Regions from separate parts of the Priestia sp. SIMBA_032 genome, predicted to be linked through region 1. Evidence: riboswitches for the same ligand, from Rfam matches in the RefSeq annotation. Region 1 holds a riboswitch; each other region holds the start of a gene.
What was found. Region 1 has a riboswitch for thiamine pyrophosphate ahead of thiM (hydroxyethylthiazole kinase). Riboswitches for the same ligand answer to the same signal wherever they lie in the genome.

Region 1 (3,152 bases):
CAATTATGCCAACATATATGACGGAGCTTCATATCAACGGCAGCGTGATGGGGCTTTTAGTAGCGGTGTTTTCACTAACTCAATTTCTGTTTTCACCTTTAGCGGGGCGGTTATCAGATTCATTAGGAAGAAAGAAAATTATTGTAGCGGGAATGATTGTTTTTGCCTTGTCTGAATGGTTCTTTGGTTCAGTGAGTATACCTCTTTTATTATTTGTATCCAGAATGCTAGGCGGGGTCGGGGCCGCGCTTATTATGCCTGCTGTTATGGCCTATACAGCGGACGTGACGTCTGCTAAAGAACGCGCTAAAGGAATGGGCTATGTGACGGCGGCGATTACAACAGGATTTATTATCGGGCCCGGTATCGGAGGCTTTTTAGCTGAATACGGTATGCGCGTACCGTTTTATATGGCCGCAGTAGCAGGAGGCTTGGCTGCAGTGATTACGCTTTTTGTTTTGCCAGAGTCTCGTCCTGTACAAAATCATGCTGTTTCAAATAATGAGAATCCAAAAGAAGATCGGCTGCTGCTGCAGCTTATGAATTCCTATAAAGAACCTTATTTTTTAAGTTTAATTATCGTTTTTGTGACATCGTTTGGATTATCCAATTATGAAACGATCTTTTCACTATTTGTGGATCATAAATTTAGCTTTACGCCAAAAGATATTGCGTTTGTTATTACGTTTGGCTCTATTGCAGGGGCTGTAGTGCAGGTTACGATTTTTGGCTGGATTTTAAATAAGTTTGGTGAAAAAAGAGTGATTTCGTTTTGCTTGATGATGACGGGACTTTTTATTTTACTTACGCTATTTGTGCACACGTACTGGCTTATTATTGTTGTGACATTTATCGTCTTTTTAGCAACAGATATTTTACGTCCGGCAATCAGCACGCAAATGTCGATGATGGCACAAGACGACCAAGGGTATGTAGCCGGACTAAACTCTGCTTATACAAGTCTGGGGAATATTATGGGACCCGTTGTAGCAGGCTTTCTCTTTGATATAAACATTAATTATCCGTACGTATCAGCTGCACTTGTACTGCTGCTTTGTTTTCTTTTATCTTTAAGAGCAGGGAAGGACCGAAAAGCAGCTGTGAGAAATCAAGCGATTCAAGAGAAATAACGAAAAGGAAAAAATGATAGAATTTTTAAGGGATAGAAGACCTCCAGTAGCTTACTGGAGATCTTTTACTGCTGCTTTTAGTAAAGCTATAAGATTTACAATACCACTCAGCCTATAGTGAAGCTTTATTTTATCGGCAAAACAGTGAAATGGTTGCAAATAAAAAAAGTTAATAGTAAACTTTAAACGTAACAAGAATAGTATGGGAGCTTGCGCGGGGCAGGCTGAGAGTACAGGGGCGCCTGTTGACCATTTGAACCTGTTGGATAATGCCAGCGCAGGGAATGTGAGTACATACCAAAGCACCTTGCATGCGCAAAGTGCTTTTTTGTCTTTTTTTGCAGTGTTAAAACTAAATGAAAAGAGTGAGAGAACATGGATATTAGTAAAATTTCAGCTCAATTAGAAAAAGTAAGAGATACAAGTCCGCTTGTTCATAATATTACGAATGTTGTGGTAACCAATTTTACAGCAAATGGACTGCTTGCTCTAGGAGCGTCACCTGTTATGGCGTATGCGAAGGAAGAAGTGGCTGACATGGCTCGAATCGCCGGAGCGCTTGTCTTAAATATGGGTACACTGACGGCTCAAGAAGTAGAAGCGATGAGAATAGCAGGAAAATCAGCAAATGAAAACGGCGTGCCGATTATTTTCGATCCTGTAGGAGCGGGAGCGACACCTTTTCGTACAGAAGTAGCACGTCAGCTTGTAGAAGAATTAAATATTGCCGTGATTCGCGGTAACGCTGCTGAAGTTGCGAACGTAGTAGGCGAGTCATGGCTCATTAAAGGCGTTGATTCATTAGAAGGGCAAGGAGACGTCATTGAACTTGCTGAGAAAGCAGCGAACAAATTAGATACAGTGATTGTTATTACGGGTAAACAAGATGTAATCACGGATGGAAACACAACGTATACAGTAGACAACGGCCACCCGTTATTTACGAAAGTGACGGGTACTGGATGTCTGTTAACATCAATTATAGGAGCTTTCGCTGCTGTAGAAAAAGAATATGTCGAGGCAAGCGTTGCTGCTTTAAGTTTTTACGGAGTGGCAGGTGAAATCGCCGCAGCGAAAAAAAGTGAAGAAGGGCCGGGGAGCTTTCAAATTGAGCTGTTAAATCAGCTTCATCTTTTATCTGGGCAGGATATTGAATCATATGCAAGAGTACATCAACGTTAAAAGGAGCCGGAAAATGACAAACGAAGAAATCAAAAAGCTGCTGCAAGTTTATTTTATAATGGGCAGCAATAACTGTACAAAAGATCCGAAAGAAGTGTTGAAAGAAGCAATTGAAGGCGGCGTTACCGTGTTTCAATTTCGTGAAAAAGGCGAAGGTGCCCTAACAGGAGAAGCGAAATATCAGCTGGCGAAGGAACTTCAGCAAATTTGTCAGCAGCACAACGTTCCTTTTGTTGTGAATGATGATCTTGACTTAGCGATTCGTTTACAAGCAGATGGCGTTCATATTGGACAAGAAGATGAAAAAGCTCATATTGTTCGAGAAAAAATAGGAAAAGGAATTGTGGGGGTCTCTGTTCATAATATACAAGAGCTGCAGCAAGCGATAAAAGACGGGGCGGATTATGTAGGAATGGGACCGGTTTTTCCTACTTCTACAAAAAAAGACGCAAAAGCAGTGCAAGGTACAAAATTAATTGAAGAAGTGCGAAACCAGAATATTGACTTTCCAATTGTAGGAATCGGTGGCATCACGCCTGAAAATGCCAAACAAGTAGTAGAAGCAGGTGCAGATGGCGTTTCTATTATTACCGCGATTAGCTTAGCAGCGTCTCCAAAAGAAAAAGCAGCTCAATTGAAAGAAGCGGTAGGAAAATAAAAAAAAGCGCACAGTGTGCGCTTTTTTTATTATAGCTGAACAGTTTGAGGAGTTTCTTCGCCTTCATTCATAAAGCGAATTTCGTTTGGCGTAATTTCCAGAACAACATACTCAGGGTCATTTGGACCGTCAAACCATTCTTTCATGTGATCGTTCCATATACGTTCTTTTAATTGATCACC
Region 2 (3,152 bases), on a different contig from region 1:
CTCTCCTAAATAAGGCCAGCCATCATTTGTTTGTGGACGAAGACCAGCCCATGCTTTTTCAAATGTGGCTTCTTTAATAGCCGGCAGAAGCGCAGAAGCTTTATTTAGCAAAAATTGAATACCTTGTGCAGAAACGGTCTTAGTAAAATCGTGCTGTAGCTTAGTTGCCCCAATTACGATCCTTCCGCCAGTCTTAGGCACTAAGTAAAAACCTTCATCTAAAAAAATCGTTTTAGAAAGCAGCGGCTTATGACTTTGAAGAGCAATACACTCCCCTTTTACGGGAAACACGTGACCCAAATGTTCAGAAGAAATAAAGCGTTTAGCCCATGAGCCTGCTGCAATAACTACTTTTCCTCCATAAAAAGAGCCTTTGGACGTCTGTACACCTTTTACTGTTTCACTTTCCATAATAAGAGAATGAACGTCACAGTATTCGAATACATCTGCTCCGTGATACAAGGCTCCATGAGCAAGAGCTTGCGTTAACTTAGCCGGAGCTAGCTGGCCGTCTCCCGGTATTGTAATGGCTCCGTATATGTCTGGAGAGAGCCCGGGTTCTAACAAACGCGCTTCTTTTACATCGATCCATCTTACATGTTCATCCCACCGGTGGTGCTGAGCGGCTTTTTTCTTTAATACGTGTGCATCTTCTTCTGTTACAGCGACTTTTAATAAGCCTTTTTGAATGAGCTCTACGTCGATGGCCGTTTTTTCTTTTAGTTCCTTCACCAGCTCAGGAAACATGCTTCTGCTCTTAATAGCAAGGTCTAAAAGAGGACCTTCTTCATCAATTTCAGCTTGAGCACCTAGAATACCAGCGGCTGCACTTGAAGCTTCACAACCAATTTGATTACGCTCAAGAATAGCTACTGACGCTCCTTGTTTTGACAAATGATAAGCGATAGAAGAGCTGATTATACCTCCTCCGATTAACAGTACATCATAATGCTGCTTCATTTTCTCCACCTCCAGATGTCCATATATGAGAATATTGTTTAATCGCTTTGAGGGGATCTTGCGCAAGCATAACACCAGACATCACAGCTATACCGTGTGCTCCTGTTTGAAGTACCTCTTTGGCATTTACAGGTGTAATTCCTCCAATGGCAATAACCGGTATCTGCACAGCGTCTACTACTTCTTTTAGTGCTGCTACCCCTCGACTTTTTAATCCTTTTTTTGAATGTGTTGAATAAATATGTCCGTATAGAATGTAGTGAGCACCATCTTTTTCAGCTTCTAAAGCCTCTTCCACAGAGTGAACTGACTTTCCGACAATAAGAGAAGGAAATGCGTCTATAACAAACGAAACGTCTAAACTATGATAGGCAAGCTGTACGCCTTTTGCTTTTAAAGCATGCGCTACATCAACTCGGTCATTCACAATAATTTTAGAGCGACAAAATGGCAGGCTTTCTAGTAAACATTGAATCTGCTTTGCCGTTTTCTCTTTTTCTCTAATATGAATGGCACCCGCAAAAGGCGCGATAGCCGTTAAAATTTTTTGAAGCTCTTCGATTGACTGCTTATCTGTTGTAATGACATGAAATTTAGGAATATCCACATGATCGAAACCTTTCCATTCAGAGATAAAGAGAAATTTCAATCACTTCATCTTGTGCAGAGGGCTTTATTGCATACAAAAAACCACTCTACAACGTAGAGTGGTTAGCATGCATCGTTATGTAAACATGATCGCCACTTCCCTACGCTGGTCCAAACCAGATCAGGTTCAAAGGGTCCGAAATACATTCGTCTCAGCTTCAGAAAGCGCCCCTAGTGATTGCTATTTATTAATTTTGTTTTCGCACTTAAAATTATAACACAACTAGATGTAAATACAATATCTCTTTATACGCTTACGGCTCTCTTCCTTTTATAGATGTATCTTTCTAAGAGACCCGGCGCACCGCATTATTATGCTTTTTACATGGTTAGTAATCGGTATAGTCGTCAAATTCTTCTTTGTCTTTTTCCTTTTTCCGATCCCATATAAACAGCAGGAGTAACATAATAAAAGTTAGAATATAAAAACCGTAAAAAATAAATGCCGCCACAACATTTATAAATAAAAATAAAAAACCGATGATCTGACCTGCAACAGCTACAATCAACAAAATGTATTTCCAAACTTCTGCTTTTCTATCCATTCTCTACTTCTCCGTCTTTTTGTTTTTCCCTACTAGAAACGTTCTCTTTACTTAAATAAAAACGTTCCTGCCAGTAAACCGACTGTAAATAAACCAACTGTTCCAAATGCTGAAATCCCCACGTACGCCAACATTTTTCTATAAGATTTTTCTCGAATTAACTGCACGGTTTCCACACTAAACGTTGAAAAAGTGGTAAAGGCACCAAAAAACCCAATGCCAATCATTAAAAATATTGAATCATCATAAGCATGACTCGGAATCTTTCCATAATAACTACCGTAAAAAAGACCAAGCCCAAACGCACCGAGCAAGTTTACAAACAGCATTGATACTGGAAAAGGAGGGTTTGAAACTATTTTTGTAACTTTTAAACCCAAAAGATAACGGCATATTCCTCCAGCCGCCCCGCCAAGCGCCAAGCTCACTATGCTCATTTACTTCACCTCATGTACTTTCACTAAATTTTTCCCTGCCGCTTCACCGCATAGATAGCCTGCTAAAGCAAGAAGTATTCCACCTACTAAAGAGACAATGGCATAAATGGCTCCTCCAAATAAATGGTGCTGAGTGAGAGAAATGACGTCTCCTGCAAACGTTGAATACGTTGTAAAACCGCCGCACACGCCCACTCCTAGTCCAAGCTTTATCCATTCTTTTGGCTTTTTCCATGCAAAAAATCCTGTTAATAGGCCTAGTATGAAGCTTCCTAATAGGTTTTCAATTACCGTTCCTATTGGACAGCCCGTATATAATAAGGAAAGATTAAGCAAATAACGTGCATATGTACCAGCGATAGCACCAAAGGCAATTGAGATTAAGTTTATGGCTTTCATCATATCGCTCCGTTTCATAAATTCTTCTTTAAGTGTACCATAAGGAATTTATTTCTACCTTAACATTTAACTATATGTTTATTGCACCAAAAGTCATGAAAAAATGAAAGAGAAAATCGTCGCATGAAACTTCCTTTTTACTCCTCAAATATCCCTTAAAAAT
Region 3 (3,152 bases), on a different contig from region 1:
TCTAAGTTTAATGATTTTAAAATCGCTTGATCGCCGTTTTTGTACGTAAAACTGACGTTTTGAAAAGATAGCACAGACTTATTCATGAACTGGCCACATCGCTTCTTTATAAGCCATATCCCAGAACATATACTCAAAACGGGTCGTATTTAAGAAAATTTCTTCGAGCTTTTCTAACTCAGCTTCTGATTTATCTTCAGTAAGTGAGTCAAATAAGTTGATACACCACGTCGCCAGTTCTCCAAATTCTTCTGAGCTGTACATTTCAATCCACTCTCGATAAAACTCATTTTCAGCCCCAGGCTTTTCACTGAGTTCTTTTCCTATTTCCCAGTAGCTCCACATACAAGGCAAAAGAGCCGCCACTAATTCAGCTAATGTTCCGCTTTGACCAACGTGCAGCATATAGTGTGTGTATGCAAGCGTTGTAGGAGATGGCTGCGCTTTTTCTAATTCTTTTTCGCTGATTTCAAATTTCTTGGCATACTCACGGTGTAAACTCATTTCTTCATTTAACGTAGAATCTAAAAGCGCAGCAAATTTCCCCATCGTTTGAAGATCGGTAGCTTTCATAGCTCCAATTGCAAATAATTTGGCATAATCAATTAGATAAAGGTAATCTTGAATCATATAAAAGCGAAACTTCTCCTTTTCAAGCGTTCCGTCTCCCATTCCCTGTACGAAGGGATGATTATGATTTTGACGCCAAATAGGCTGCAGCTTTTCGTATAATCGTTCACTAAATTTCATGATGATCACTCCTTATGCGTATGCAGCCACGTATAAATGAACTGCACCATCACTTTTGTATATTGAATAAGCTGATTCATATCTAATTGTTCGTTCACAGCATGTGCATTTGCTAAATTTCCCGGGCCGTAAATAGCTGCCGGAATTCCCGCATCAGCTAGCCATCCCCCGTCTGTTACGCTAGTTGACACATCAATTGGAGGCTTTTTCCCTTCCATTTGTTCATGAGTATGTGCAAGCAGCTGTACTCCTGCATGATTTTCATCAATTTCTAATGACGGGAAGATTTCTCCTCTGTCTTCAATCATCGATGTGCCTCCCCATTCAAAGGTTGGCAGGTTATCTTTTAACCATGGATCTGCTTTTGCAATAGCTATAATATATTCTTCCACTTCTTTTGATACTTGGTCGTACGACTCATTTGGATAATAGTGAACGGTGATCCACAGCCTGCATTCATCTGCAACAAACGCAGCATGTCTTCCACCTTCGATTACTGCTGGATTAATCGTATTTGTACCTGGCAAAAATCCTGGATAGCTCTTTGTAACAGCCCAGTGACGCTCCAATTCTTGCAGCCCTCCGATCACTTTTGCCATCTTTTCAATAGCGCTTGCGGCTAAGAGTCCTCCTCCAGCATGAATCATACTTCGGCGTGTACCGTCATGATAGGTTTTACTGCTTTTTATCGTAATCCATCCCGTGATCACTCCGCCTTGACCTTGAATATGTAAATCACTTGTATCCGCTACGAGCGCAAAATCAGCTGTATACCCTTTCTGACAGCATTGCAGCGTACCTGCCTCTCCTACTTCTTCTCCTACAACGGATTCAAAAATCAAGTCTCCCGGCAGCTCAATTCCTGCTTCTGTTAGAAGCTGAACTGCAAATAATGCCCCTGCCAAGCCGCCTTTCATATCAGCAACTCCGCGTCCGATGATTTTATTGTCTTTCACGACAGCTTCAAACGGGTCTGTCTCCCACTCTTCATTTTCTTGTACCTCAGCTACATCCATATGCCCGTTAATAATCAAGCTTTGATAGTCAGCTGATTTTTGTCCTTTTAATGTGCCCACTACAATAGGATCGTTGGAATATAAGTCCCACATATCGATGGAAAAACCGCAGTTTTTAAGAAAATCCGCTACGTACAGCTGCGCTTCATGAGAATTTCGTGCAGGAGGCGCTGGCGTTTTATATGAAACAAGTTTTTTTAATAACTGGATTAGCTCCCCTTTGCGCTCCTCTACCTGTTTGACAAGCAAATCAATTGTTTCTTCCATGTATGACACCTTCCTTTACGCATAAAAAAACACTTCTTTCGCAGGAAAGAAGTGTTTTTGTTTATATACAAAAAATTATTATAACGAGTTCGTAAGGAAATACCATACAAAACATCCATTACAATACCTCTTTCCTACGCTAGTATTACCTAGTTCAGGTTATAAGGGTTAAGACTTCTCGTCTCTCTCAGCTTCGAAAGCACCCCTAGTGGTGTTGTATCTCTATAAGATTATCTATTATTATATGTTTACCTGTAATAGTTTTATCATAGTAAAGCGTTTTATTCAATAGAAAGGTTCATGATTCAGCAATGAAAATAGTTTCCTTTTTAGTAAAATAAAGAGCACACACCTTTTTCAAGCAGTGTGTGCTCTTTACTTTCATAAACTTACTAGTTAGCTATCGGCTTTTTTAAAAATACACCGTTTTTCCATTTAGACAGTAATAAGCTCAAGTTTTTGTCCCGGTCTCACTAATGAAAGCAGCTCATGATCTTCCTCTATCACATACCCAATCACGTTGACATTAGCATTTGCAGGCAAATTGGTTTTAGCTATTTGAACCTCTCCTCTGTAACGCCCGTAGCCATCATTGTCCATTGTAATTGCTCCGATTCTGCGTTCTACTGTATGAAATGGCGGCACTGGCTTTACAGATCGAGTATCAACCAAACGCAGAACGTCTCTTGATACATCCGGACGCACGCTGTACGTTCCATCTATATGAGGTGAACGAATGCGTAGCGGAATAATGCGATTTTCTTGATATTGAACTAAACGCTTTAATAAACTTGATGCGGCGTATGGATCTCCAATATAAACCTCTGTTACTCCGCATTCGTATAAATCTACTGCAGAGGTAAAAGGACATTTATTACGGTCTTTTTCTCTAGTAGGAAGACCTTGATAAATAGGGCCTCTTTTTTTGCCTTCTCCCGGAATATAAGCGCAGACTGGAATACGAAGTTCATTAAATAAATCTGTCTGCTGTTGAAAAAATGTTTCTTCAAGCCCTGTTTCAGGCCGCGGATAAAAATTATGCCATGCAAGCAGCTGATGATGATGAAGACCAGCATATAAGAGTGCTTCAACTTCTTGTTTGGATATCGTACTTGCATT

Region 2: it holds a riboswitch for thiamine pyrophosphate, as region 1 does, so the genes downstream of both, SB717_RS22685 (thiamine phosphate synthase) here and thiM (hydroxyethylthiazole kinase) in region 1, are expected to answer to the same signal.
Region 3: it holds a riboswitch for thiamine pyrophosphate, as region 1 does, so the genes downstream of both, SB717_RS04670 (acetylornithine deacetylase) here and thiM (hydroxyethylthiazole kinase) in region 1, are expected to answer to the same signal.

What each region holds. Positions count from the first base shown of each region.
Region 1 covers NZ_JAWRXD010000003.1:469,235-472,386, reverse strand. Annotated here, with positions in the region: gene SB717_RS12570 (MFS transporter) at 1-1,130, shown strand, start outside; TPP riboswitch at 1,323-1,431, shown strand; gene thiM (hydroxyethylthiazole kinase) at 1,506-2,312, shown strand; gene thiE (thiamine phosphate synthase) at 2,326-2,970, shown strand; gene SB717_RS12555 (pyridoxamine 5'-phosphate oxidase family protein) at 3,000-3,152, opposite strand, start outside.
Region 2 covers NZ_JAWRXD010000009.1:61,960-65,111, forward strand. Annotated here, with positions in the region: gene thiO (glycine oxidase ThiO) at 1-960, opposite strand, end outside; gene SB717_RS22685 (thiamine phosphate synthase) at 944-1,567, opposite strand; TPP riboswitch at 1,690-1,791, opposite strand; gene SB717_RS22690 (hypothetical protein) at 1,938-2,153, opposite strand; gene crcB (fluoride efflux transporter CrcB) at 2,201-2,590, opposite strand; gene SB717_RS22700 (fluoride efflux transporter FluC) at 2,591-3,007, opposite strand.
Region 3 covers NZ_JAWRXD010000001.1:934,638-937,789, forward strand. Annotated here, with positions in the region: gene SB717_RS04660 (ABC transporter ATP-binding protein) at 1-86, opposite strand, end outside; gene tenA (thiaminase II) at 79-750, opposite strand; gene SB717_RS04670 (acetylornithine deacetylase) at 756-2,033, opposite strand; TPP riboswitch at 2,148-2,250, opposite strand; gene SB717_RS04675 (MupG family TIM beta-alpha barrel fold protein) at 2,469-3,152, opposite strand, start outside.